4 regions of the Streptomyces sp. NPDC003691 genome follow, and region 2 is predicted to be linked to each of the others. Evidence: riboswitches for the same ligand, from Rfam matches in the RefSeq annotation. Region 2 holds a riboswitch; each other region holds the start of a gene.
The links. A riboswitch is a leader RNA that binds a small molecule or an ion and turns the genes downstream of it on or off. The one in region 2 is predicted to bind cyclic di-AMP.
Positions count from the first base shown of each region.

Region 1 (6,951 bases), on a different contig from region 2:
CCACACCACCATCCGCACCCGGGAATCCCTCCCGCAGTAGCCCCGCCCCCCTCGCCGGGCCCGGGCCCGGAGTCCCCCGGGCCCCGGCCCCGGAGCGCCCGCCCCTGCCGATGGCCCCGGGCAGGGCCGCCCGGAGTGCCCGTCTCCTGCCGATGGCCCCGGGCCGGGACACCTGGGGCTCCCGCCTTCTGCGAGAAGGCTTGAGGAGAAGTACCCAGGGGCGCGGGGAACTGCGCGACAAGCCACAGGCGGCGCGCGGCCGACGAAACGGCCGGACCGGCAACGGTCTCTCTTCGCCGTACGGCGAAGGCGGCTCTCCCCCGCGGGGGAGACCGTAGGGGTTGCGGAGAGACCGTCGGCCGCGGGCCGTCGTGGGCCGTTCGCGCAGTTCCCCGCGCCCCTGGGCGCATGGTCCCAAGCCCCTTGGAATGGGCGGGACACCCCGGGGGCTCGGGAACACCCAGGGCCCCGGGGCGCAAGGCCCCGGACCGCCCCACGCGCCCCGCAGGGGATAGCGTCGGGGGGTGAGCGCCCATCCCCCCTCCCGTCCCCCCGAAGGGGACCGGCCCGAACTCTTCACCTGGGAGTTCGCCACCGACCCGTACCCCGCCTACGCCTGGCTCCGCACCCACGCCCCCGTGCACCGCACCACCCTCCCCAGCGGGGTCGACGCCTGGCTGGTGACCCGGTACGCCGACGCCCGCCAGGCGCTCGCCGACGCGCGGCTCTCCAAGAACCCGGTGCATCACGACGAGCCCGCGCACGCCCGCGGGAAGACCGGGATCCCGGGCGAGCGCAGCGCCGGGCTGATGACGCATCTGCTGAACATCGACCCGCCGGACCACACCCGGCTCCGCCGGCTCGTGACGAAGGCGTTCACCCCGCGCCGGGTCGCCGCCTTCGAGCCGCGGGTGCAGGAGCTGACCGACCGGCTGATCGACGGCTTCGCGGCCCGCGGCAGCGCGGACCTGATCCACGAGTTCGCGTTCCCGCTGCCGATCTACGCGATCTGCGATCTGCTCGGGGTGCCGCCGGAGGACCAGGACGACCTCCGGGACTGGGCGGGCATGATGATCCGTCACGGCGGCGGCCCGCGCGGCGGTGTGGCCCGTGCCGTGAAGCGGATCCGCGGCTATCTCGCCGAGCTGATCCACCGCAAGCGGGAGCACCTCGGCGCCGAGGACACCGACGACGATCTGATCTCCGGTCTGATCCGGGCCAGCGACCACGGCGAGCACCTCACCGAGAACGAGGTGGTCGCGATGTGCTTCGTACTCCTCTTCGCCGGTTTCGAGACGACCATCAACCTGATCGGCAACGGGGTCCACGCGCTGCTGCGCCATCCGGAGCAGCGGGCACGGCTCCAGGAGTCCCTCGCCGCGGGGGAGACCGCGCTGCTGGCGACGGCCGTGGAGGAGCTGCTGCGCTACGACGGCCCGGTGGAGATGGCGACCTGGCGGTACGCCAGGGAGCCGCTGGCCATCGGCGGCCGGGAGATCGCGGCGGGCGATCCGGTGCTCGTGGTGCTGGCGGCGGCCGACCGGGACCCGGAGCGCTTCGACGGGCCGGATGTTCTGGACCTCGCGCGGCGTGACAATCAGCACCTCGGATACGGGCACGGCATCCATTACTGCCTGGGTGCGCCGCTGGCCCGGCTGGAGGGACAGACCGCGATCGCGACCCTGTTGCGCCGCCTTCCCGACCTGCGGCAGGCGGTGGATCATCACGATTTGCGCTGGCGCGGCGGCCTGATCATGCGTGGACTGCGCACCCTTCCGGTGGAGTTCACACCGACCGGAAATGACGCATCGTCATATTCGTGATCCTCGCGTGATCTCCGCTGCATCGACTTGTGACAAGCGTTCGAGTGCGGCTACGTTCACCCCCGTCTCAGCCGTCACGCGAAAGGCAGCACCGCATGCTCTCCGGGAATGGTCGACATCGCCGTCCTCGACAGGCACCGGCCCTGGTCGTCGCAGCGGGGGTGACGGGGTCCGCGATCGCGATCCCGCTCCTCGGCGCCACCTCGGCATCCGCCGCTGATTCCGCGGCCTGGGACCGGGTCGCGGAATGCGAGAGCGCAGGTCAGTGGACCGTCAACAACGGCAACGGCTACTACGGCGGGCTCCAGCTCTCCCTGGAGACCTGGGTGGCGTACGGCGGCAAGTCCTACGCCGACCGCCCCGACCTGGCCAGCCGCTCGCAGCAGATAGCCGTGGCGGAGAAGGTGCTCGCCGCCGAGGGCGCCAAGGCGTGGCCGTCCTGCGGGACGGTGTCGGGTCTCGGCGCGGCCGCGGGCTCCCCGGACGCCACGGCCGGCCCGGGCGGCGCCGACCCGGTGCCCGGCGGTCCGGCCGCCGGACGTACGGACGCGGCGAAGGGTGACGCCCCGGCCGACCCCCCGAAGGCCGGGGAGAAGGTGCCGGGCAGCTCCGTCACCCCGCCCGCCGGGCCGGTGGAGAAGAAGGAGGCGCCGGGCAAGCCCGCCGCCGACGGCACCGGCAAGCACCGCGGCGCCCCCGCGGCCGACGAGACCGCCCCGGCGGCCCCGTCGGGTACGGCCGGTACCGGCACGGGCGCCCCGAAGGACCCCGGGACCCCGGGCGTGGACACGGTCGACCCGTCCCGCGCCTCCGGCCCCGACCGCACCTCCCGGTCCGGCGAGGAGGTCCGTACCGATGCCCTGAACCAGGGCGATCAGGGCGGTACGGGCATTCCGGCCAAGACCGGCAGTGCGGACGGTACGGGTGAAGCCGGGCAGGCCGACGGCAGCTACACGGTCCGCTCCGGCGACAATCTCTGGGCTATCGCCGAGGAGAAGAAGGTCCCCGGCGGCTGGCCGGCGCTCTATGAGGCCAACAAGGAGGTCGTCGGTACTGATCCCGACCTCATCCTGCCTGGCCAGAGCCTTGATCTCCAGGCGAAGTAGCCCCCGGGGCACCGAAACTGACGCCCTATTTTGCTGGCATATGTCCGTTTCTGTGTAAGTGAGACATGAGTCTCTTCGCTCCGGGCGTTGCCCCCGCTCTTCCGGAATCCTGCATTCCGTGTGTCACCTGCGGAAATACCTGTTTCCGGAGGGGCGGGATGGGCGTTTTGACCCTGATGTTCCGTCTTTGAAGAACCGGGACGCCTGTGACTACGGTCTGGACCGCTCGCCAAAGCGGGCACCGCTGACCGTCACGCCGAATCCTGCCGTCGGTCGGGGGGAACAGTCGTCGCGAGAGCGCCGAAGGCAGGAGCGGGGGACCCAGGTTTGTGCCGGTCCCGTCCGCTGCCCGTGAGGGCGGTGGACACCCGGCTTGGGGTGAAGCCGTACGACGCGAGCCGTACGGCCGGGCACTCACTGCGCCCGAACCCGACAGCTCACCTCGCAGGCGTCGGTGAGGAGATCCACCATGCTGTTTTCCAGCAAGGGCAAGCACCGCCGCCCGTCCAAGGCCGCCCGCTTCGCCGCCTTCGCCGGCATCACCACCGCCGCCATCGCCGCCCCGATCATGGGCGCCACCTCCGCCTCCGCCGCCACGGCCGCCGAGTGGGACAAGGTCGCCCAGTGCGAGTCCGGCGGCAACTGGTCCATCAACACCGGCAACGGCTACTACGGCGGCCTCCAGTTCTCCAGCTCGACGTGGGCCGCCTTCGGTGGCACCCAGTACGCCTCGAACGCGCACCTGGCCTCCAAGGCCCAGCAGATCGCGATCGCCGAGAAGACCCTCGCGGGCCAGGGCAAGGGCGCCTGGCCGAAGTGCGGTGTCGGCCTCTCGAACACCCCGTACGGTGGTGCCGCCGCCGAGCAGGCCCCCGCGAAGCAGGAGCAGCCGAAGCAGCAGGCCCAGCCCGCGCAGCCGAAGCAGGAGCGTGCCGAGGCCCCGACCACCCGCTCCGAGCGCGCCGCGGCCCCGGCCCCGGTGAAGTCCCAGGCCCCGGCCAAGGGCTTCGAGAAGGGCGACGGCGAGTACGAGGTCAAGGCCGGCGACACGCTGAGCAGGATCGCCGACGCCGAGCAGGTCGAGGGCGGCTGGCAGAAGCTGTTCGAGCTGAACAAGGACATCGTCGACGACGCCGACGTCATCTTCCCGGGCCAGCTGCTCGACCTGAGCTGACCCCGCCGTCCGGATCCCGGGCCGGCCGCTCCCTGAGGGGGCGGCCCGCGCCCGGCCGCCCGGACCCGGGCCGGTCCTCCCCGGAATCGGCCCCTCCAGGACCCGGACCGCGGCTCCCCCCTGCGGTCCACCCCCCACGGGTCCGACCCCCCGCACCCCGGGCCGGCGCGCTTCCCCCGTACGCGCCGGTCCGGGGTTCCTGCTGCCCCCGCCGACTGCTCCGTACGGCCCCGGGAAAACACCTCCGTGCACCCGTCTGAGCGAACGGAGGCGCAGGTGAGAACCCTTACTCATCGGTAGGTAAGCGGCTTTTGCCCACCACCGCAGTTCTTCGCACTCTTTTTCGTCCCAGGGGGCGGGCATCGGCGGGCCGACGCCCCCCGTCCGGTTAGGCTCTTGGCGCAAGGCCCAAGAGACCCGCACCCCACGCGTCACATCCCAGAAGGAGATGCTCGTGCCGTCCATCGACGTCGTCGTAGCCCGGGAAATCCTCGACTCCCGGGGCAACCCCACGGTCGAGGTCGAGGTCGGCCTCGACGACGGGAGCACCGGCCGCGCCGCCGTGCCCTCCGGAGCCTCCACCGGCGCCTTCGAGGCCCTGGAGCTGCGCGACGGGGACCCGAACCGCTACCTCGGCAAGGGCGTCGAGAAGGCCGTCCTCGCCGTCATCGAGCAGATCGGCCCCGAGCTGGTCGGCTACGACGCCACCGAGCAGCGCCTGATCGACCAGGCGATGTTCGACCTGGACGCGACCCCCGACAAGTCGTCGCTGGGCGCCAACGCCATCCTCGGTGTCTCCCTCGCCGTGGCGCACGCCGCCTCCGAGGCCTCCGACCTGCCGCTCTTCCGCTACCTCGGCGGCCCGAACGCGCACCTGCTGCCCGTTCCGATGATGAACATCCTCAACGGCGGCTCCCACGCGGACTCCAACGTCGACATCCAGGAGTTCATGATCGCCCCGATCGGCGCGGAGTCCTTCTCCGAGGCGCTGCGCTGGGGCACCGAGGTCTACCACACCCTCAAGAAGGTGCTGAAGGGCCGCGGCCTCTCCACCGGCCTCGGCGACGAGGGCGGCTTCGCCCCGAACCTCGGCTCCAACCGCGAGGCCCTGGACCTGATCCTGGAGGCCATCAAGGAGGCCGGCTACACCCCCGGCCAGGACATCGCGCTCGCGCTCGACGTCGCCGCCTCCGAGTTCTACAAGGACGGCGCGTACCACTTCGAGGGCAAGGCCCTCTCCGCCGCCGAGCTGACCTCGTACTACGAGGAGCTGGTCGCCGCCTACCCGCTGGTCTCCATCGAGGACCCGCTGTTCGAGGACGACTGGGAGGGCTGGAAGGCCCTCACCGACAAGCTGGGCTCCAAGGTCCAGATCGTCGGCGACGACCTCTTCGTCACCAACCCGGAGCGTCTGGGCCGCGGTATCGAGGAGGGCTCCGCCAACGCCCTGCTGGTCAAGGTCAACCAGATCGGTTCGCTGACCGAGACCCTGGACGCGGTGGAGCTGGCCCAGCGCAACGGCTTCAAGTGCATGATGTCGCACCGCTCCGGCGAGACCGAGGACGTCACCATCGCCGACCTGGCGGTCGCCACCAACTGCGGTCAGATCAAGACCGGCGCCCCGGCCCGTTCCGAGCGCGTCGCCAAGTACAACCAGCTGCTCCGTATCGAGGAGATCCTCGACGACGCCGCCGTCTACGCGGGCCGCAGCGCCTTCCCCCGCTTCAAGGGCTGATCCCCGCACGGCCGGCTGCCGCCCGGTGCGCCTCCGCAGGCGAACCGGGCCGGTAGCCGCCCGTCGTGCGCCACGTCCCCGGCCGCGGTCCCGTACCGTGTCCGGGGACGTGTGCACGTATACGCGGAGCAGGGGAGGCGGACGGCATGGCCCGGAAGAGTGCCGGATCCGGCGGCGACCGGTTCTCCACGGCGACCCGGCTGCGTCTGCTCGGCGAGCAGACGGCCGCCCGGGTCTACCGCTCCCAGAACAAGCGGCAGGCCCGCCGCTCCCGGCTCACCGGCCGGGCCGCCTTCCTCGCCCTGATCGTCTGCTCCCTGGTCGTCGCCCTCGCCTACCCCATGCGCCAGTACGTCTCCCAGCGCGGTGAGATCGCCGAGCAGCAGGACCGGCGGAAGGAAGCCGAGGAGCAGGTCGAGAAGCTCCGGGACGAGAAGGCCCGGCTCCAGGACGATATGTACATCAGGAAGCTGGCCCGGGAGCATCTGCACTACGTGGAGCCCGGCGAGACCGGCTATACGATGATCGACCCCGAGGCGGCCGAGACGCGCCGCACCGACCAGGGCTCGGCCGACCGGCCCTGGTACTCGAACGTCTGGGAGGGCGTCGACACCGCGGACCGCGAGTGAGCCGTCCCGTACCCCGTTCTCCCCGGCACCAGCAGTACTAGCAGTACCAGCAGCACCAGCAGGAACGACCCGGACCCAAGGCAGGCATGGAAACCCCTCCTCCCACCACCGAGCACACCGCCCCCACGGACGCGGACATCGCGGCCTTCGAGGAGCAGCTCGGGCGGCCGCCGCGCGGCCTGCGCGCGATCGCCCACCGCTGCCCCTGCGGACTGCCCGACGTGGTCGAGACCGCGCCCCGGCTGCCCGACGGCACCCCCTTCCCCACGCTGTACTACCTGACCTGCCCGCGCGCCGCCTCCGCGATCGGCACGCTGGAGGCCAACGGTGTGATGAAGGAGATGAGCGAGCGGCTGGCCGCCGATCCGGAGCTGGCCGCCGCCTACCGGTCGGCGCACGAGGACTACATTGCCCGCCGGGACGAGATCGAGGAGCTGACGGGCTTCCCGAGCGCCGGCGGGATGCCCGACCGGGTGAAGTGCCT
Region 1 is NZ_JBSFNQ010000023.1:48,208-55,158, reverse strand. Features, by position in the region: gene ACWDR0_RS14135 (nucleoside triphosphate pyrophosphohydrolase) at 1-40, shown strand, start outside; gene ACWDR0_RS14130 (cytochrome P450 family protein) at 525-1,823, shown strand; gene ACWDR0_RS14125 (transglycosylase family protein) at 1,919-2,929, shown strand; cyclic di-AMP (ydaO/yuaA leader) riboswitch at 3,218-3,395, shown strand; gene ACWDR0_RS14120 (transglycosylase family protein) at 3,399-4,103, shown strand; gene eno (phosphopyruvate hydratase) at 4,552-5,838, shown strand; gene ACWDR0_RS14110 (FtsB family cell division protein) at 5,985-6,467, shown strand; gene ACWDR0_RS14105 (DUF501 domain-containing protein) at 6,554-6,951, shown strand, end outside.
Region 1: another riboswitch for cyclic di-AMP. It lies ahead of ACWDR0_RS14120 (transglycosylase family protein); the one in region 2 lies ahead of ACWDR0_RS27455 (M23 family metallopeptidase).

Region 2 (6,951 bases):
ACCGCTTCCACGCGGTCGGCGCCATGGATCCGCTGACCTGCGCCCCGCTCAGCCCCGACACCGGCCCCACCTGGACCGCGGTCTTCGGCGACGCCCTGCTGGAACTGGGCGAGGAACGGCCCGATGTGGTGGCCGTGACCGCGGCCATGCTCCATCCGGTGGGCCTCACCCGGTTCGCCGAACGCTTCCCCGGCCGGGTCTGGGACGTCGGCATCGCCGAACAGCACGCGGCCGCTTCGGCCGCCGGTCTGGCCACCGCCGGACTGCACCCCGTCGTCGCCGTCTACGCCACCTTCCTCAACCGGGCCTTCGACCAGGTCCTGATGGATGTCGCGCTGCACCGCTGCGGTGTCACCTTCGTCCTGGACCGGGCGGGCGTCACCGGCACGGACGGCGCCTCCCACAACGGCATGTGGGACCTGTCCGTCCTCCAGGTCGTCCCCGGGCTGCGGATCGCCGCGCCCCGCGACGCCCGCCAGCTCCGGGAGCAGCTGCGGGAGGCCGTCGGCGTCGACGACGCGCCCACCGTGCTCCGCTTCCCCAAGGAGACCGCCGGACCCCGGATCGACGCGGTCGCCCGGATCGGCGGCACCGACGTCCTGCGGGAGCCCGCCACCGGCACCCGGGACGTGCTGCTGGTCTCCGTCGGCGCCCTCGCCCCCGTCTGTCTGGGGGCCGCCGACCTCCTCGCCGCCCGGGGCACCGGCTGTACGGTCGTCGACCCCCGCTGGGTGAAGCCCGTCGACGAGTCACTGGTACCGCTGGCCGCGGGCCACCGGATGGTCGCCGTCGTCGAGGACAACTGCCGCAGCGCGGGCGTCGGCGCGGCGATCGCCCAGGCCCTGCGCGACGCGGGCGTCGATGTCCCGGTGCGGACGTACGGCATTCCCGAGCAGTTCCTCGCTCACGCCAAACGTGGCGAGGTGCTCGCCGATATCGGACTCACCCCGGTGGAGATCGCCGGCCGGATCAGCGCCGTACTGGCGGTGAAGGAAGCCGAAGCGGCCGGGGAAGCCGAAGCAGCCGAGGAACCCGAGGCAGCCGAGGACATCGCAGAAGCCAAGGAGGAGACCGCACCATGACCCCACCGCCGCACCGGCCCGCCGCCCCCGGAGGCGGCTTCGACCTCGCCGGACTGCTGGCCGAACGCGGCGGCGAGCGGTACGCCCTGCACGCCCGCCACCTCAACCCCCAGCTGCCGCGGATGCTGCGCACCATCGGCTTCGACCGCACCTACGAACGGGCCGAGGGCGCGTACTTCTGGGACGCCGAGGGCAACGAGTACCTGGATATGCTCGCCGGCTTCGGGGTGATGGGCGTGGGCCGCCACCACCCCGTCGTCCGCAAGGCGCTGCACGACGTCGTCGACGCCTCCCTCGCCGACCTCACCCGCTTCGACTGCCCGCCGCTGCCCGGACTGCTCGCCGAGCGGCTGCTGGCGTACAGCCCCCATCTGGAGCGGGTGTTCTTCTCCAACAGCGGTACGGAGGCGGTGGAGACCGCCCTGAAGTTCGCCCGGTACGCCACCGGACGGCCGAGGGTCCTCTACTGCGACCACGCCTTCCACGGACTGACCGCGGGCTCCCTCTCCGTCAACGGCGAATCCGGCTTCCGCGACGGCTTCGCCCCCCTGCTGCCGGACACCGCCGTCCCTCTCGGCGATCTGGCGGCCCTGGAGCGCGAGCTGGCCCGGGGCGATGTGGCGGCCCTGGTGGTGGAGCCCATCCAGGGAAAAGGCGTCCACGAGGCACCGCCGGGCTACCTGCCCGCCGCCCAGGAGCTGCTCCACCGGCACAAGGCCCTGCTGATCGCCGACGAGGTCCAGACCGGGCTCGGCCGGACCGGGGACTTCTACGCCTACCAGCACGAACCGGGGGTGGAACCGGACCTCGTCTGTGTGGCCAAGGCGCTCTCCGGCGGCTATGTGCCGGTCGGCGCCACCCTCGGCAGGGACTGGATCTTCCAGAAGGTCTACTCCTCGATGGACCGGGTGCTGGTGCACTCCGCCAGCTTCGGCTCCAACGCCCAGGCCATGGCCGCCGGGCTCGCGGTCCTCTCGGTGATCGAGGACGAGGGCCTGGTCGCCCGCGCCCGGACCACCGGCGACCTGCTCCGCAGCCGCCTCGGTGCCCTGGTCGACCGGTACGAACTCCTCCACGAGGTACGCGGCCGGGGGCTGATGACCGGCATCGAGTTCGGCCGCCCCCGCTCACTGGCCCTGCGCGGCCGCTGGGCGATGCTCCAGGCGGCCCGCAAGGGACTCTTCGCCCAGATCGTGGTGGCTCCGCTGCTCCACCGGCACCGGATCCTCACCCAGGTCTCCGGAGACCATCTGGAAGTGATCAAACTGATCCCGCCGCTGACCATCGGGGAGCCGGAGGTCGACCGCTTTGTCACCGCCTTCACCGCGGTCATGGACGAGGCCCACGCCGGGGGCGGACTGCTCTGGGACTTTGGAAAGACGCTGGTCAAGCAGGCAGTGACCCAGCGCTGAGATCATACGATCGGGGAGTTTTTGCCTCTGGGGCAAGAAACTTGCCTCGGAGGCATTTTCCTGGCGCAATGGACCTATGCAGAGTCCTCCCGGGGGCCATCCCCCGGACCCCCGATCCATGGCGCCCGGCGGTTCCGCCACCGGGGAGGCGCCCGACGCCCTGCCGGACGTGGCACCCCGGCTGCGCGACCTGCGCCGCCGCCGCGGGCTCACGCTGGAGGCCGCCGCGCACCGCGCCGGACTGTCGCCCGCGCATCTGTCCCGGCTGGAGACCGGCCGCAGGCAGCCCTCGCTGCCGATGCTGCTCGGCCTCGCCAGGATCTACGGTACGACAGTCGCCGAGCTGCTCGGCGAGTCCGCGCCCGAACACGACCCCGTGATCCGGGCCGGCAGCCGGGAGCCCTCCCAGGCCGACGGCTGGACGTACCACCAGGTCGGCAGCCCGGGACGGGCCATGCAGACGCTCCGCCTGATCGTGCCGTACGGCGCCCAGGGCGAGCTGGTCCGCCAGCACCCCGGCGAGGAGTGGCTCTACGTCCTGGACGGCCGGGTCCGGCTCGGCCTCGGCGACACCGTCCACGAGCTGGGCCCCGGCGACAGCGCCCACTACGACTCGCTGACCCCGCACCGGATCGCCGCCGCCACCCGCGACGGCGCCGAGATGATCTTCGTCCACACGCTGCTCCAGAGCCCCGACATCTTCCATCCGCACTTCTGAGGCCGGGCGCCCCCGCGGCGCCTCCCCGTCCGTGCAGATGCGATCCGGCCCCGTGCCGGAGGAAACCCGGCGCCCGCGCCGGAGAAAGCAGAGGCCGTCATGGTCGAGAACCCCACCGCGTCCGAAGGCACCCCGGCCCCCTCCGGCGGCGCCAAGGCCGCCAGGAACGAAGAGGGCAAGTTCCCGAAGGGCATCTGGATCCGGCTCTTCGCCTATCTGGTGGTCGGCCATGTCTTCGCCGGCTTCCTCTACCTCCTCTTCGAGGTCGGGGCGAAGTAACGGCCCCTCCGGGGGCGGGGCCGGCCGACCGGCCCCGTACCGCCCCCGGTCCGTGCCGCCCCCGGCCCCGTACCGGCGGATCCGGGCCGGTCCGGCCCGGGCGCGCCGCGGCTCCGGCGCCCGGTTCCCGGGGCGGCACCCCGGCCCGCGCGGCCGGTGCTCCCGGTCACTCCGTGCCGAGCAGCCTCTCCCGCAGCTTCTCCCGGGTCGCGCCGGAGAGGCCGAGCCCCTCGGAGAGATAGTGCTCGGTGCCGCCCCAGAGCGTGTCGACCGTCTCGAAGGCCGCGTGCAGATACTCCGAGCGCGCGTCGAACAGCGGGCTCAGCAGCTCCATCACCTCGGGCGACATCCCCTCGGGCGCGTCATCGGCCCGGCTCACCCGGTAGCGGCGGTGCGGATCGTTCGACTTCAGATAGTCCGCCTCGACGGCGTCCCGCTCCACCCCGACCGCCAGCAGGGTCACCGCGACGGACAGCCCCGCCCGGTCCTTCCCCGCCGCGCAGTGCATCAGCGCGGGGACACTGTCCCCGGCGATGGCGTGGAGCACCCGGCTGTGCTCGGCCGTCCGCCCGGAGATGATCGACCGGTACGCCTCCACCATCCGCTGCGCCCCCCGGCCCTCCGCCAGCATCGACCGCAGACGCTCCAGCCGGCCCTGCCGGACGACCTGCCAGAACTCGGCGCCGTCCGCCGGGTCGCTCAGCGGGAGGTTCAGGTTCCGCACGCCGGGCAGGGCCACGTCGGGGCCCTCCAGCCGGATATCGGCCGCGTTCCGGAAGTCGAAGACGGTGTGCAGCCCCAGCGTGGTCAGGAAGGCGGTGTCGCTTTCGGTGGCATGGGCCAGATGGCCGCTGCGGTAGAGCCGTCCGTACCGCACCGCCCGGCCGTCGGCCGTCGGCAGCCCGCCCACATCGCGGAAATTGCGGATCCCCGCGAGTTCGGGCTCGGTCGACGGGACCTGCGGCACCTGCTGCGTCACTACTGGCTCCCTGTGGAGTCACAGCCGCCGGCGCCGGTCGCCGACGGTGGCGTAAAGCCGACGATACGACATCGATTCCTCAGGCAATCATTCTGTCGGCCGTGACCTTCCGCCGGTTACGGCAAACCCTTGCCATCTGTCCGTAATGTCTCTCATGCCACTACATGCTCGCTTCATTGGAACTTGCCCTGTCTCGTTGGGAGATGGGGGACACTCATGAGCAGGATCACAATCGTGACGGTGTGTGGCGGTGGCCCCGGAGCGGGCCCGGAGGGGTATCCGGGTGCCCCGCGGGAGTTGACGGGGTGGTGCCCACGGAGGGTCACCGGCTCCGCCGGGCCCCAAGATCGGTGACGCCCACTGAGCCGAGGTATGGCTTGTTCCCGTCGTCATGGCCGGTTTACGGTCACCGCACTCCGGTCGGACCGCCGAATCCTGCCACCGTCCGGAACCATCACCCGAAGCACGTGGCAGGAGCGGGGGACCCAGGTAGTCCGCCGACCGGGAGACCGGCCGGCTCGGGGTGAAGTCGCCGTGCGCGACCGGGCACCTCCCGCCCGAACCCGACAGCTCACCTCGCAGGCGCCGGAGAGGAAACGCGCCATGCCCGGAAAGGGTAAGCACCGCCGTCCCAAGTCGACGGTCATCACTCGTGGAATCGTGGCCGCCGGTACCGGCGGAGCCGCCATCGCCCTGCCTCTGATGGGGGCCACCGGCGCCCACGCCGCCGAACGGACCGCTCCCGCGGCCCCGGCCGCCGCCGTCGCGGCCGCTCCGGCAACCGCCGCCGCGCAGCCCGCGGCCGCGAAGCCCGCCGGATCCGCCGTGTACACCGTGGTCACCGGCGACCATCTGTCCAAGATCGCCTTCGAGCAGGGCGTCGAGGGCGGCTGGCAGCAGCTGTACGCGGACAACCGGACCGCGGTCGGCGACGACCCGTCCCTGATCCACCCCGGCCTGAAGCTGGCCCTGGACGGCGAGGCCGCCCCCGCCGCCCCGGCCGGGAACGAGAACAAGGACAAGAGCACGGACACGGACACGGGCACGGAAGAGGCTCCGGCCGAGCGCGCCTCGCGCACCGAGTCCCGCGCCGCCGCCCCGGCCCCCGCCGAGAAGGCCGCTCCGGCTCCCGCGGAGAAGGCGGCCCCCGCGGCCGCCGAGTCCGAGCCGGCGCCCGCCGCCGAGACCGCCTCCGGCGCCTGGGCCGCCCCGCTGGCCGGTGCCCAGGTCACCACCCAGTACCGGGTCTCCGGCGCCATGTGGTCCAGCGGCTACCACACCGGTGTCGACTTCGCGGTGCCCACCGGCACCTCCGTCCGGTCGATCGGCCCCGGCACGGTCGTCTCCGCGGGCTGGGCCGGCGCGTACGGCAACGAGGTCGTCGTCCAGCACACCGACGGCACCTACTCGCAGTACGCCCACCTCTCCTCCCTCTCCGTCTCCGCGGGCCAGACGGTCACCGGCGGACAGCAGATCGGCCTCTCCGGCTCGACCGGCAACTCCAGCGGCCCGCATCTGCACCTGGAGGTCCGCACCGGACCGTCCTACGGCTCCGATATCGACCCCGTCGCGCATCTGCGCAGCCACGGCGTCTCCCTCTGATCCGTCAGGACCGCGGCCGGGGCACCCCGGCACTCCGAAATCCCCCGCGACACCCCGGTGTTGCGGGGGATTTCCGCGTATTCCCACCCGCCGCGGGGATCACGGTGTGATAGATCACGGTCCGTCAACCCCTCCCTACGGTCGCGTAGGTCACATCCGCGGAGAGAGGATGAATCCGTGGCAGACGATTCGAGAACATATGACCAAGGCGGAATCGGGTCGTACGCGGCGATCGGTGACAGTTTCACCGAGGGCGTGGGGGACCCCGGGCCCGACGGGGCGTACCTCGGCTGGGCGGACCGCTTCGCGGTCCTGCTCGCCGACCGCAGACCGGAGCACACCTTCCGGTACGCCAATCTCGCCGTACGCGGCAGACTCCTCGACCAGATCGTCGAGGAGCAGGTGCCCAGGGCGAAGGAACTCGCCCCGGACCTGGTGTCGTTCTGTGCCGGGGGCAATGACATCATCCGGCCCGGCAGCGACCCGGACGATGTGGCGGAGCGCTTCGAACGCGCCGTCGCCGAACTGACCGGCGCCGTCGGCACGGTCATGGTGACCACCGGATTCGACACCCGTGACGTGCCGGTGCTGCGCCATCTGCGCGGCAAGATCGCCACGTATACGGCGCATGTCCGGGCGATCGCCGACCGCTACGACTGCCCGGTGCTCGACCTGTGGTCCCTGCGCACCGTGCAGGACCGCCGGGCCTGGGACCCCGACCGGCTCCATCTGTCGGCCGAGGGGCACACCCGGGTCGCGCTGCGGGCCGCCCAGGTCCTGGGGCTGCCGGTACCGGCCGACCCGGACCAGCCGTGGCCGCCCCCGCCGGTGCGGGGCACCCTCGAAGTACGGCGCGACGATGTGCAGTGGGCGCGGGAG
Region 2 is NZ_JBSFNQ010000077.1:164-7,114, reverse strand. Features, by position in the region: gene dxs (1-deoxy-D-xylulose-5-phosphate synthase) at 1-1,082, shown strand, start outside; gene ACWDR0_RS27475 (aspartate aminotransferase family protein) at 1,079-2,494, shown strand; gene ACWDR0_RS27470 (XRE family transcriptional regulator) at 2,613-3,212, shown strand; gene ACWDR0_RS27465 (DUF6126 family protein) at 3,312-3,491, shown strand; gene ACWDR0_RS27460 (tyrosine-protein phosphatase) at 3,658-4,470, opposite strand; cyclic di-AMP (ydaO/yuaA leader) riboswitch at 4,919-5,068, shown strand; gene ACWDR0_RS27455 (M23 family metallopeptidase) at 5,074-6,072, shown strand; gene ACWDR0_RS27450 (SGNH/GDSL hydrolase family protein) at 6,250-6,951, shown strand, end outside.

Region 3 (6,951 bases), on a different contig from region 2:
ACTCTGTACGTCCTGTACATTTTTTACGGATGCGGGCCGGTGGCCGCCGCCCGCCCAGGCCCGAGGAGAGGTACGTCATGAACCGCCCCGTCGCCCGCCCCGCCGCCCGCTACGTGCTGCCGCAGTTCACCGAGCGCACCTCGCGGGGCACCCGCACCCTCGACCCGTACAGCAAGCTGCTGGAGGAGCGGATCGTCTTCCTCGGCACCCCGGTGGACGACACCGCGGCCAATGACGTGATCGCCCAGTTCCTGTATCTCGAATACGCCGACCCCGACCGGGACATCGCCCTCTACCTCAACTCCCCCGGCGGCTCCCCGAGCGCGATGCTGGCGATTCACGACACGATGCAGGCGGTGACCTGCGAGGTGGAAACCACCTGCCTCGGACAGGTCGCGGCGGCCGCGGCACTGCTGCTGGCGGCCGGGACCCCGGGCAAGCGGATGGCCCTTCCGGGCGCCCGGGTGGCGCTCCGCCAGCCCGCGCTGGACGAACCGGTGCGGGGCACGCCGTCCGATCTGGAGATCGAGGCGCGGGAACTGCTGCGGGTGCGCGCACTGACGGTGGATCTGCTGGCCGGGTACACGGGCCGGGAGCGGGACCGGGTCGCGGCCGATCTGGAGCGGGACCTGTTTCTCGACGCGGCGGGCGCCAGGGAGTACGGACTCGTGGACCATGTGATCGGCAGCCGCAAGGCCCGGGGAACCGCGGGCGCGCCCGCCGGCGGCCCGCGGTGACGCCGGCGGCACCGCGGCCCGAACAGCCGCCGCTCCCCGCGCTGACCCGCGCCGAGGCCGAGCTGATCGACGCCTATCTCGCCGTCGCCGATCTGGTCGGCCGGATCAACCCCACCCGCTCCGAGCACACCTACGGCGCGCTGCGCGCGGCCCAGGCCCTGGTGAGCCGGTCCGCCGAACTCCGGGACGCGCTGACCCTGATGCACCGGCGCGGGGAGAGCGAGCTGCACAACGCCACGCTTGCCCACGCACTGCGCGTCCTGGACGGCGAAAGGCGGACATTACGGGTCACGATTCCACCCGGCACTCCGCGCTGACGGTTCGCCGTCCACTCGTCAACCGCCGTTCGAGTGGGATATCACCTCCCTCAATCGGTGGAGCCGAACCCGCGGTAACACCTACCGTCGAGTTGCGACGGAACGACGATCCCTCTAGCGGAAAGTCCTACTCCCGCGCTGGTACGGGGCCCTGTGGCCGCCCTTTCCGGGCGTCGAGCCAGGGCGTGTTCATACGAACGGCGCATTCGTGTTGAAACTCACATATCGCCGTTTTGACTTCGAAATCCGGCAGTCGGTGGGTCAAGATCCCTGGGACGACAAGCCCCCGTCACCTCGGCGGGGCGGTCCGGGCGGACGCCGAGTCCTGCCGCCGTTCCGGACTACTGGTCGACAGAAGTGCATCGGCAGGAGTGGAGGACCCAGGCAGTACGGAACAGCCGGAGCGATCGATCCGGAGGTTCCTCGGGGTGAAGCCGCGTCAGCGGCCGGGCACCTTCGTCCGCCCGAACCCGACAGGTCATCCTTCACAGGCGGCTGACGAAGGGTTGCGCATGAATGCGCAGAAAAACGTCCCGTCCCTGCTCGGCCGGGCGGGCGCGGTGTCCGCTCTGACCGTCGCGGCACTCGGCGCCACGATGCTGGTGCCGGGCGGTACGCCCGAGGCACAGGCCGCTGCCACGGCGCACGCGGGGAAGGCTCTGAAGGTCGCCGCGTCCAAGAAGGGGGCTCCGTACAAGTACGGCGCGGCGGGCCCGTCCCGGTTCGACTGCTCGGGACTGACGGTCTACTCGTTCAAGAAGGCGGGCAAGAAGCTCCCGCGGACCGCTCAGCAGCAGTACAACAAGACCCGCAAGATCTCCGCGAAGTCGCGGAAGGCGGGCGACCTGGTGTTCTTCCACGGCGGCGGGGGTGTCTACCACGTGGGCATCTACGCCGGAAAGGGCAAGATCTGGCACTCGCCCAAGAAGGGGTCCTGGGTGAAGCTGGACAAGATCTGGAGCAAGAGCATCTCGTACGGCAGGGTTCGCTGACGGCCGGCAGAGCCGAGGCGGTGCCGGGGGCCCGGGACGGACGTCCCGGGCCCCCGGCCGTCCGTCACCCGCCCCCGGCACCGCGGTACGGTCCGCGGGGGCACCCGGCCCGGATCCCCGCGGCTGAAACCCCGGTCCTGCCTCCGGGCCCCTGCCGGAGCGGCCGCTCAGGGTCGGCCGGGGCCAGTCGGGGGTGCGGCGGCGGACGGGTTCCACGGCAGGGCGCTCCAGACCGTCTTGCCGCCCTCCGGCGTCGGAGTCACCGTCAGCCGGCCGCCGCTGTGGGCGGTGAGGCTGCGCACGATGACCATGCCCCGCCCGTTGTCCTGGCGGACGGCCGCGGGCAGCCGCTGCGGCCAGCGCGGATGGCTGTCCGTCACCCCGATCCGCAGTTCCTCGTCCCGCTCCAGCAGCAGGGTCACGGTGAAGGTGGGCGACTGGCCGAAGGTGTGCTGGACCGCGTTGGTGGTCAGCTCCGAGACGATCAGCCGGACGGTGTCCAGGGCGTCCGACTCCTCGGGCAGCCCCCACTCGGCGAGTACGCCCGTCACATGTCTGCGCGCCACCGACACCGAGGCCGGGTCGCTCGGCAGGGTGATCGAGCTCTCCAGGAGATCTGCCATGGCGACGCCGTCCTTTCCACCCGCGGCCGTGCTGTCCGAGTCGAAGCGGAGGCATGCGCGGACGGCCACGGCTCGCGCTGAGCGCCGGACTTCCCCATCCTCCCGCCGCAGGCACGATCCGCCAAGATCTGCGGACAACAGTCGCCCGAAGCGGTGAACTCTGCAACGCAAGACCGTTTTTAGCCATGCCGGGGCGCTTTGTCTACCCTCCGGCTGGACGGGACCGGCCTCCGGCCGGGCCGGGCAGGCGCTCCGGCCGGGCTCGGCGCCCTCTGCCGTCTCCCTCCGGCGGGCCGGAGCCTCCGGGCGTTCCCGGCCCGACGGCGGCCCCGTGCCCGGCCGGTTCCGGCCCTGGGCACATCCGGCGCGGGCGGGCGGCGGGGCCGTCGGGGCGCGGCCCGCCACCCGGACCCGTCCTCGGCCGGTTCCCGTACGTCCCGCTCCGGCCCGGAGTCTCACAGCCCGGAGTCCAACGGACCGGAGCGGGCCGCAGCAGGCCGGGCCGGAACCGCCCCGCGGCGGTCAGGGGGCGGGGTGGGACGCGCCCGGCGGGGCCGTGCGGACGACCGTCGCCACCGCCGCCGCGAGCTGTTCGTCCGTCAGGTCCGCACGGGCCGTCAGCCGCAGCCGGGAGATCCCGTCGGGCACGGACGGCGGCCGGAAGCAGCCCACCAGAAGCCCGGCCGAGCGGCAGTCCGCCGCCCAGCCCACGGCGGCCTCGGGTGAGGGCGCCCGTACCGACACCACGGCCGCGTCCGGCCGGGCGGCCGTCAGACCCGCCGCCGTCAGTCCGCCGTGCAGGGCTCTGGCGGCCGCCCGCACCCGCGCCGCGCGCTCCGGCTCGCGCGCCAGGATCCGCAGGGACTCCCGGGCCGCGCCGACCGCCGCCGGGGCCAGTCCGGTGTCGAAGATGAACGTCCGGGCGGTGTTCACCAGATGGCGGACGACCCGGGCCGGGCCCAGCACGGCACCGCCCTGGCTGCCCAGCGATTTGGAGAGCGTGACCGTGGCCACCACGCCCGGCGCGCCCGCGATCCCGGCGGCGTACGGGGTGCCGCGACCGCCCTCGCCGAGCACGCCGAGGCCGTGCGCGTCGTCCACCAGAAGCCCGGCGCCCCGCCCGGCCGCGATCCGGGCCAGCTCGGCGAGAGGCGCCGCGTCGCCGTCGACCGAGAAGACCGAGTCGGTGACGACCAGCGCCCGCTGCCCGGGACGGGCGTCGAGGATCTTCCGTACGGCGGACGGCTCGCCGTGGGCGGCGATCTCGGTCTCCGCCCGCGCCAGCCGGCAGCCGTCGACGATGGACGCATGGTTGGCCGCGTCCGAGACGATCAGCGCGCCGCGCCCGCTCAGCGCCGTGACGGCGGCCAGGTTCGCCGCATATCCGGACGCCAGCACGAGCGCCGCCTCGAAGCCGCAGTAGGCGGCCAGTTCGCGCTCGAAGTCGGCATGCAGCTCGGTGCTCCCCGTGACCAGCCGGGAGCCGGTGGAGCCCGCGCCCCAGTGGTGGGCGGCGGCCGCGGCCGCGGCGGTGACCCCGGGATGGCGGCTCAGCCCCAGATAGTCGTTGCCCGCGAGATCGAGCAGCGCGGAACCGGCGGCGCGGGGCCGGAGCGTCCGGGTCAGCCCGGCGCGCTCCCGGCGCGCGGATTCCTCGTCGAGCCAGCCGAAGGGGTCCTCGGGCATGGTGGTGTGCTCCCCCGCTTCTTCTCGTCCGGCTGCTCAGGCTGCTACGGCGGCGTGGCCGGCGACCGGTGGCGGCTCTGTCCCGCGCCGGTGCTTTTGTAGGCAGCGCACAGAGGCTAACCGGGTGCGCTCCCGCTCCACATGTGGTCATGCACACACTTCGCCGAAGGTCTGTTGTGAGATTCCGACTTTCCCGCGGACAGCTCCTTAGGCCAGGATCGGCGCCATGGAGCTTCTCGGCAGACTGGTGGAGAAGGGGCTGCGGCGCGAGCCGCCGACCCGGGACGAGGCGCTGGCGGTACTGGCGACCTCCGACGACGACGTGCTCGACGTGGTGGCCGCGGCGGGCCGGGTGCGCCGTCAGTGGTTCGGCCGCCGGGTGAAACTCAACTATCTGGTCAATCTCAAGTCCGGGCTCTGTCCCGAGGACTGCTCGTACTGCTCGCAGCGGCTCGGCTCGACCGCAGGCATCCTCAAGTACACCTGGCTGAAGCCGGAGGAGGCGTCGCAGGCCGCGGCCGCCGGGGTCGCGGGCGGCGCCAAGCGGGTCTGTCTGGTGGCGAGCGGGCGCGGTCCGACGGACCGCGACGTGGACCGGGTGTCGCGCACCATCGAGGCCATCAAGGAGGGCAACGAGGGCGTCGAGGTCTGCGCCTGTCTCGGTCTGCTCTCGGCGGGCCAGGCGGACCGGCTGCGCGAAGCGGGCGCCGACGCGTACAACCACAACCTCAACACCTCGGAGTCGACGTACGGGGAGATCACCACCACCCACACCTACGCGGACCGGGTGGACACCGTGCGGCAGGCGCAGACGGCAGGTCTCTCGGCCTGCTCCGGGCTGATCGCCGGAATGGGCGAGACCGACGAGGACCTCGTCGACGTCGTCTTCGCGCTGCGCGAGCTGGACCCCGACTCGGTCCCGGTGAACTTCCTGATCCCCTTCGAGGGCACGCCCCTGGCGAAGGAGTGGAACCTCACCCCGCAGCGCTGTCTGCGGATCCTGGCGATGGTGCGGTTCGTCTGCCCGGACGTGGAGGTACGGATCGCGGGCGGCCGCGAGGTCCATCTGCGGACCCTCCAGCCGCTGGCGCTGCACCTGGCCAACTCCATTTTCCTCGGCGACTACCTCACCAGTGAGGGACAGGCCGGCCGGGCCGATCTGGACATGATCGCGGACGCGGGCTTCGAGGTGGAGGGCGCCGGTACGACGACGCTGCCCGCGCACCGGTCCGACGGGCGCTCGGGCTGCGGCTCGCAGCAGGCCGGGGGCGCGACCGCGGGCTCCGGATGCGGCCCGGCCGGGGACACCGGCTCGGGCTGCGGCTCCGGCTGCGGTTCCGCGTGCGGTGCGGTCTGCGGCCACGGCGCGGAAGCCGGGGCCGGTGCAGGGGCAGGGGCCGGTGCAGGCTGCGGCGTACCCGCGGCGGCCGGTGCGGCCGCGGGGAGCCCCCCGGACGCCGGTACGGACCGGCCGGCCCCCGGTGCCGTACCGCGCACGGATCTGGTGACGGTACGCCGCCGGGGCGCGGGTACCGAGGTGGCGCCCAATGCCTGAACTGCCCGTCCGGGAGCTGCTGGCGCTCGACCGGGCGCACGTCTGGCATCCGTACGCGCCCATGCCGGGCCGTACCGATCCCCTGGTCGTCGCCTCGGCGTCCGGGGTGCGGCTGCGCCTCGCCGAACCCGTCCACGGCCGGGACGAGCTGATCGACGGCATGTCGTCCTGGTGGTCGGCGCTGCACGGCTACAACCACCCGGTCCTCAACGAGGCCGCGCGCGGCCAGCTGGACCGGATGAGCCATGTGATGTTCGGCGGGCTCACCCACGAGCCCGCCGTACGGCTCGCCGCCCGGCTGGTGGAGATCACCCCGGAACCGCTGCGGCACGTCTTCTTCAGCGATTCGGGCTCGGTCTCCGTCGAGGTCGCGGTGAAAATGTGCCTCCAGTACTGGCGCTCGGCCGGCCGCCCCGCCAAACAGCGGCTGCTGACCTGGCGCGGCGGCTACCACGGCGACACCTGGCAGCCGATGTCGGTGTGCGATCCCGACGGCGGGATGCACCAGCTCTGGTCGGGTGCGCTGCCGGAGCAGATCTTCGCCGACGCGCCGCCGCCCGGATTCGACGCGTACGACGAGACGTACGCCGCCCATCTGCGGGACACCGTGGCCCGCCACGCGCACGAGACGGCCGCGGTCGTCGTGGAGCCGGTGGTACAGAACGCGGGCGGGATGCGGTTCCACTCCCCCGCCTATCTGCGCGTGCTGCGCGAAGCCTGCGACGAGCACGGCGTACTGCTGGTCTTCGACGAGATCGCCACCGGCTTCGGCCGTACCGGGACACTGTTCGCCGCCGAACACGCGGGCGTCTCACCCGATGTGATGTGCCTGGGCAAGGCGCTCACCGGCGGCTATCTCTCGATGGCGGCGACCCTGTGCACTCCGGAGGTCGCCGACGGCATCTCCCGCGGCGAGTTCCCGGTACTGGCGCACGGCCCGACGTTCATGGCCAATCCGCTGGCCGCCGCGGTCGCGGACGCCTCCGTCGGACTGCTGCTGGAGCAGGACTGGGCCTACCAGGTCAAGCGCATCGAGACCGG
Region 3 is NZ_JBSFNQ010000043.1:63,452-70,402, forward strand. Features, by position in the region: gene ACWDR0_RS20795 (ATP-dependent Clp protease proteolytic subunit) at 78-737, shown strand; gene ACWDR0_RS20800 (hypothetical protein) at 734-1,054, shown strand; cyclic di-AMP (ydaO/yuaA leader) riboswitch at 1,403-1,563, shown strand; gene ACWDR0_RS20805 (C40 family peptidase) at 1,567-2,046, shown strand; gene ACWDR0_RS20810 (ATP-binding protein) at 2,214-2,669, opposite strand; gene ACWDR0_RS20815 (8-amino-7-oxononanoate synthase) at 3,192-4,355, opposite strand; gene bioB (biotin synthase BioB) at 4,582-5,910, shown strand; gene ACWDR0_RS20825 (adenosylmethionine--8-amino-7-oxononanoate transaminase) at 5,903-6,951, shown strand, end outside.
Region 3: another riboswitch for cyclic di-AMP. It lies ahead of ACWDR0_RS20805 (C40 family peptidase); the one in region 2 lies ahead of ACWDR0_RS27455 (M23 family metallopeptidase).

Region 4 (6,951 bases), on a different contig from region 2:
CACCTGGACGACCACCACCGGCTTCCCCGGCGCGGTCACGGCCGCCTCCCGCAGCGCCGACGCGAGTTCCTCGCCGTCGCCGGAGCCCTCGGTACCGCTCTCGCGCACCCAGGGGATCGCCGTGACCACCACCGCGTCGCAGTCGTCGTCCGCGAGGGCGCGGGCGAGAGCCGCCCGGAAGTGGGCGGGGGCCGCGCCGGTCGTGAGGTCGAGCGGCGGCAGCGGCCGCAGGCCCTCCGTCAGACAGGCGTCGTACGTCAGCAGGCCCAGGGACTCGGAGTTGCCGAGGATCGCCACCCGCGGCCCGCCGGGCAGCGGCTGGCCCGCCAGCAGCAGGCCCACGTCGACCAGCTCGGTCACCGTGTCGACCCGGATGACGCCCGCCTGCCGCAGCAGCGCGTCCACGGCCGCGTCCGGGATCCTGGCGACCGGTACCGCGTGGCCCGGCGGCTCGCTGCCGCTGTGGCGGGCGCCCTTGACCACGACGACCGGCTTCACCTCGGCCGTGCGCCGCGCCAGCCGGGTGAACTTGCGCGGGTTGCCGATGGACTCCAGATACAGCAGGGCGACATCCGTCTCGGGGTCCTCGTACCAGTACTGGAGGATGTCGTTCCCGGAGACGTCGGCACGGTTGCCCGACGAGACGAAGGTCGAGAGCCCGGCCGGCCCGGCGCCCCCGGCCCCGGCACTCCCGGCCTCGGCACTCCCGGAAGCCCCGGCCGCCGCACCGCCGGAGGCACCGGTTCCGGCTCCGGCTCCGCGCCGGTGCAGCGCAGCCAGCAGCGCGATACCGATCGCGCCGGACTGGGTGAACAGCCCGATCCGCCCCGCCACCGGCGCGTGCGGCGCGAGGGAGGCGTTGAGGCGGACGGCCTCGGCATTGTTGATGACCCCGAACGAGTTCGGGCCGATGATCCGCATCCCGTACGAACGGGCCTGCCGTACCAGCTCCCGCTGCCGCGCCCGCCCGGCCGCCCCGCTCTCCGCGTATCCGGCGCTGAGCACCACCAGGCCCCGTACCCCCGCCTCGCCGCAGTCGGCCACCACCTCCGGCACCCGCTCGGCGGGCACCGCGACGACCGCGAGGTCCACCGGCCCCCCGGCCGCCGCCGCGCCGTCCGGTCCGGTGATCTCGCGTACGGAGCGGAACGCGGGCACCCCGTCGACCTCTTCCCGGCCGGCCGGGAAGGCGCGGTTCACCGCGTACGTACGGCCCGTGTACCCGGCGGCGGTCAGATCGCGCAGCACCGTCCGGCCCAGCCCGCCGGGCGCCCTCCCGACTCCGACGACGGCGACGCCGCGCGGGGCCAGCAGCCGCTGTACGGACCTGGCCTCGGCCCGGTGCTCGCGGGCGCGCTGGACCGCGACGGACTCCGCGGTGGGTTCGAGGTCGAGCGTCAGATGGACGGTGCCGTCCTCGAAGGTGCGCCGCTGGGTGTACCCGGCGTCCCGGAAGACTTTGATCATCTTGTTGTTGGCGGGCAGCACCTCCGCGGCGAACCGCCGGATGCCCCGCTCCCGGGCCACCGCCGCGATGTGCTCCAGCATCGTCGAGGCGATCCCGCGCCCCTGGTGCGCGTCCTGCACCAGGAACGCCACCTCGGCCCCGTCGGCCGGCGCGCTCGCGGGCCGCCCCCGGCGGTCGATCCGGTCGTAACGGACGGTCGCGATGAACTCGCCCCCGACGGTGACGGCGAGCCCCACCCGGTCGACGAAGTCGTGATGGGTGAACCGGTGGACGTCCTTGGCGGACAGATGGGGGTAGGGCGCGAAGAAGCGGTAGTACTTCGACTCGTCCGACACCTGTTCGTAGAAGCTCACCAGACGCTCGCCGTCCGCTGCGGTGATCGGCCGGATCCTGGCGGTCGCGCCGTCCCTCAGTACGACGTCCGCCTCCCAGTGGTCGGGGTAGTCGTGCCCGTCCCCGGCCCCGCCCCGGCCCTCTTCGCCGCCCCCGCCCGCCGCGCCGGACCCGGCCTCACCTGCGGCGGGACCCGGCGCCCCGGGGTCCGCCCCGGTGCCGCGGCCCCGGCCCCCGTCGTTGTCCCGGGGCCCCCGGGGGTCCCCGCTCTCGTCCCGCTCGGCGTCCCGCTCGGTCTGCATGGCAGAAAGCGTACGGCGCGGCCGCGGAGCGCGACGGGCCCGGCCGGACCTTCGCCGGGCGCCACCGCCCGGTCACGGCTCGCGACGGCCGCCGGACAGGGGCACTCTGGGGTGCACGGCCCGCTCCGGGACCGGCACGAGCACCCGGGGCGCCGTGAGACACTGACCGTGAACTGGTCTAGACAACCACTGAACGTGAAGGGCAACACCATGGCTGAGCGCCGCGTCAACGTCGGCTGGGCCGAGGGCCTGCACGCCCGCCCCGCTTCCATCTTCGTCCGTGCCGCCACGGCCTCCGGCGTTCCGGTGACGATCGCCAAGGCCGACGGCTCCCCGGTCAACGCGGCCTCCATGCTCGCCGTGCTGGGCCTGGGCGCCCAGGGTGGCGAGGAGATCGTCCTCGCCTCGGACGCCGACGGCGCCGACGCCGCGCTGGACAAGCTTGCCAAGCTCGTCGCCGAGGGTCTTGAGGAGCTTCCGGAGACGGTCTGAACCGACTCACCGGCTCCGCCCGGCAGCCGCGGCCTTCCGCGGCCCCGTGAATTCAGGCGCTGATCCCCGACGGGGGATCGGCGCCTGTTCTGTTCCCCGGCCCGCCCCCACCGCTTTCCCGCTATCCGTACGGGCCTCCGCATCCGCTCCGGAAATCCGGCACAGAAAACGGCAAAAGGACGCGCCCCGGCGCCCGGGAAAACAAAAGCAACTCCCCCGCCCTTTCTACCGCCGCCGTGTTAAATGCGATCGCGTCTTGTGTTGACGGAATGTTGCGGGGCCCGGCATACCGCCGGTCTCAGCGGCGGCCGCCGGATGCCGCGGGGCTCAGCCGCGGCGGCTGCCGGAACCCGCTTCACCGGCGCCCGGCGCCACCCCCGCGTACGGCACCCCGGCGCGCGCCGCGTGCCCCACCGGGAACCGCAGCCGGTGCGCGTCCGCCGCGCGCTCCGCGTGCACCGCCGCCAGGGCCCGCGCCCGCTCCGGGTCCCGCCGGCCCACCGCGTCCACGATCGCCCCGTGCTCGGCCCACGACTCCACCGGCCGGCGGAACCCCGGCTCCACCGCGTACATCCAGGCGATCTTTCGGCGCAGCGGCGTCAGCAGGGCGATCAGCCCGGGGGCGGCGGACGCCTGGGCGAGCGTCTCGTGGAACCAGTCGTCCAGCGACCGCAGCTCCCCCACCCTGCCCCGGGCCGCCCGCTCCTGCCCCAGCCGCACCAGCCCGCGCAGTACTTTCAGATGCCCCGCCGTACGGTGCCGGGCGGCCCGGGCGGCCGCCAGCGGCTCCAGCAGGGCCCGGATCTCCAGCAGATCGGCGGCCTCCCGCTCGTCCGGTTCGGCCACGCACGCCCCGGCGTGGCGCCGGGTGGTCACGAAGCCCTCGGACTCCAGGGTCCGCAGCGCCTCCCGCACCGGTACCCGGGAGACCCCGTACCGCCGGGCGAGCTGCTCCTCCGTCAGCCGGCCGCCGCGCGGGAAGACCCCGGAGACGATGTCGTCGCGAATCGCCCTGCAGACCGATTGCGCGGGAACCCGCATACCCGTACCTCCGCTGTGATCCGGACGTGTCGACGAACCAACGCACACCAGCGCACACCAATGAACACCGGCACACGCCGACGAACACCGACGAATACCGGTGGAAGCCGACGAGCACCGGTGGACGCCGGGGTGCACCGATGAACGCGAACAAACGCGAGGGACACGTTCGCCCGCATTTCCCGTACGACTCTATGCCAGCGGGCCGGATATTCCGACACCCCCGATAAACCGTGGATATCTTCCGGCCAACCGGATTCGCCGGATACCCGGATCACCCGGGGACCGCCCCTGTGGCGCCCCGGCCCGGAAAAGCCGGACGCCCCGGCGCGGGGCGCCGGGGCGTTCGGAAGGCGAGAAGGGAGCCGTCAGAGCTTGACGCCCTTGCCGCGCAGATAGGCGACCGGGTCGATGTCCGAGCCGTACTCGGCGCCGGTGCGGACCTCGAAGTGGAGGTGGGCGCCGGTGGAGTTCCCGGTGGAGCCCGCGCGGCCGATCTGCTGGCCGGGCATCACGGTCTGCCCCGCGGAGACGGAGACCGACGACAGGTGCGCGTACTGCGTGTACGTACCGTCGTGCATCTTGATGACCACGTTGAAGCCGTACGCGCCGCCCCAGCCCGCCTCGACGACGGTGCCCGCGCCCACCGAGACGATCTTGGTGCCCATCGAGGCGTGGAAGTCGATGCCGGTGTGGGTGCCCGAGGACCAGAGCGCGCTGTTCGCCTCGTACGAGGTGGTGACCTGCGAACCGGCGACGGGGGCCTGGTAGGTGTTGAGCAGCTTGCGCTCGGCCTCGCGGGCCGCGCGCTCCCGGGCCTCCCGCTCCGCCTTCGCCCGGGCCTCCGCCTCGCGCTTGGCCTCGGCCTCCGCCTGGGCGCGGGCCACGGCCTGCTGCTTCTGGGCGTGCGCCTGGTCGGCGACCTGGCCGGAGAGCGAGTCGGACGCGGAGAGCGGCTGGAGCCCCGGCTGTTCGGCGGCGAGGATCTGCAGGGTGCCCGTGTCCTCGGCGCTCAGGGTGCCCGGGTCGGCGTCGCGGTCCCGGCCGTCGCCGTCGGCGGCGAACGCGGGGGCGGCGAGGGTGCCGATGACGCCGGTGGTGGCGAGGGTCGCGGCCCCGGCGATGCTCGCGCTGCGGCGCGTCATCCGGCTCGGGCCACGGTGCTTCCCGCTGGATCGGGCAAACGCCATGAAGAGGCTGGTCCTTTCCTTCCTTCTCGCCTACCGGGTTAGCTGACGGGTTCGGAGAGAGGAAGGTCTCCTACGGCTCCTCCGCGGGCTGCGGAGGCTCCGATTCACCCCGGTGGGGACATGGGTCCCCGGCTCCCCAGGGCTCGCGCCCGGCGGGGACTCGGCGATGGCTGTCCGTGCCGCGGTTTGCGGCGCCTGCCGGCGAACAGCCGCACCGACGCTAGGCGGACGGCATGTCGATCACCAAACAAACAGGCCTCTTTGTTGTTCATGCCACAGCCCATGCCGGTCAACTTCCCACCAAAACGGACATCTGACGGCACGGAGCCCCGGGCGCCGCGCGACGTGCGCAACACCCGGGGCTCCGCCGTACGGCCAACGCCGTACGAAGCACCGGAACTCCGGAGCACCGGGACTCCGGCGCTCCGGACCCAGCGGCTGAGGGAGACTCCGTCAGCCCTTGACCACGGTCACGTCCCCGATGCCCAGCTCGCGGACCGGACCGGCGATCTCCGAGGCGTCACCGACGAGCACGGTCACCAGCCGGTCGACGGGGAACGCGCTGACGACCGCGGCCGTCGCCTCGACCGTGCCGGTCTGCGCCAGCCGGGCGTACAACTCGCCCTGGAAACCGTCGGGCAGGTGCTGCTCCACCTGGTCGGCGAGGGTGCCCGCGACCGAGGCCGCCGTCTCGTACCGCAGCGGGGCGACCCCGACCAGGTTCTGTACGGCGACATCGCGCTCGGCATCGGTGAGGCCCTCGGCGGCGAGGGTGCGCAGCACCTGCCAGAGGTCCGCCAGCGCCGGGCCGGTGTTGGGCGTGTCGACCGAGCCGCTGATGCCCAGCAGCGCGGCGCCGGAGCCGTCCGGGGCGGAGCACAGCACCTGGGCGAAGGCCCGGACGCCGTACGTGTACCCCTTCTCCTCGCGCAGCACCCGGTCCAGCCGGGAGGTGAGGGTGCCGCCGAGGCAGTAGGTGCCGAGCACCTGGGCCGGCCAGACCCGGTCGTGCCGGTCGGCGCCGATCCGCCCGATCAGCAGCTGGGTCTGGACCGCGCCCGGCCGGTCCACGATGATCACGCGGCCGGTGTCGTCGGCGGTGATCTCCTCCCGCGGGCGGGGCGCCGCGGTGTCGCCCTGCCAGGTACCGAGGGTTTCGGCGAGCAGCGCGTCGAGGTCGACGCCGGTCAGATCGCCGACGACGACCGCCGTGGCGGTCGCGGGCCGGACATGCGCTCCGTAGAAGGCCCGGACGGCGGCGGAGTCGATCCGTGCCACGGTCTCCTCGGTGCCCTGACGGGGGCGGGAGATCCGCAGCGGGGCCGGGAAGAGGCTGCGGTACAGCTCCTTGGCGGCGCGGCGGCCGGGGTTGGCCGTCTCGTGCGGGATCTCGTCCAGCCGGTTGCGTACCAGCCGTTTGATCTCGCCGTCGTCGAACGCGGGGGCGCGCAGCGCCTCGGCGAGCAGCCCGAGGGCCTTGGGCAGCCGGGAGACCGGCACCTCCAGGGAGACCCGGACACCGGGGTGGTCGGTGTGTGAGTCAAGGGTCGCCCCGCAGCGCTCCAGCTCGGCGGCGAACTCCTCGGCGGACCGTTTGTCGGTGCCCTCGGACAGGGCCCGGGCCATGATCGTGGCAATGCCGTCGAGGCCCTCGGGCTCGGCGCCGAGCGGGGCGTCGAGGTTGATCTCCACGGCCACGACCTGCTGGCCGGGGCGGTGGCAGCGCAGCACGGTCAGACCGTTGGGGAGGGTGCCGCGGTCGGGCGCGGGGAACGCCCACGGGGTGGGCTCCCCGGACGCGGGCCGGGGGTGGAAGTCCATCGTGGTCAGCGGCTCGGCGGCGTCGGTCACTGGTCCGCACCCTCTTCTGCGTCGTGGTCGGTCTCGTTGGTGCCGTCGGCGTCCGCCCCGGCCTCGGCGCCGGGCACGGGCTCGTACACCAGCACCGCGCGGTTGTCGGGGCGCAGCCGCGCCGCGGCGATCTCGCGGACCTCGTCGGCGGTGACGGAGAGCACCCGCTGCACGGCCGTCAGGGCCAGCTGGGGGTCGCCGAAGAGCACCGCGTAACGGCAGAGTTCGTCGGCGCGGCCCGCGACGGTGCCGAGCCGGTCCAGCCATTCGCGCT
Region 4 is NZ_JBSFNQ010000007.1:92,420-99,370, forward strand. Features, by position in the region: gene ACWDR0_RS05645 (bifunctional acetate--CoA ligase family protein/GNAT family N-acetyltransferase) at 1-2,103, opposite strand, end outside; gene ACWDR0_RS05650 (HPr family phosphocarrier protein) at 2,314-2,595, shown strand; gene ACWDR0_RS05655 (GntR family transcriptional regulator) at 2,923-3,636, opposite strand; gene ACWDR0_RS05660 (M23 family metallopeptidase) at 4,005-4,826, opposite strand; cyclic di-AMP (ydaO/yuaA leader) riboswitch at 4,840-5,002, opposite strand; gene ACWDR0_RS05665 (M16 family metallopeptidase) at 5,280-6,677, opposite strand; gene ACWDR0_RS05670 (M16 family metallopeptidase) at 6,674-6,951, opposite strand, start outside.
Region 4: another riboswitch for cyclic di-AMP. It lies ahead of ACWDR0_RS05660 (M23 family metallopeptidase); the one in region 2 lies ahead of ACWDR0_RS27455 (M23 family metallopeptidase).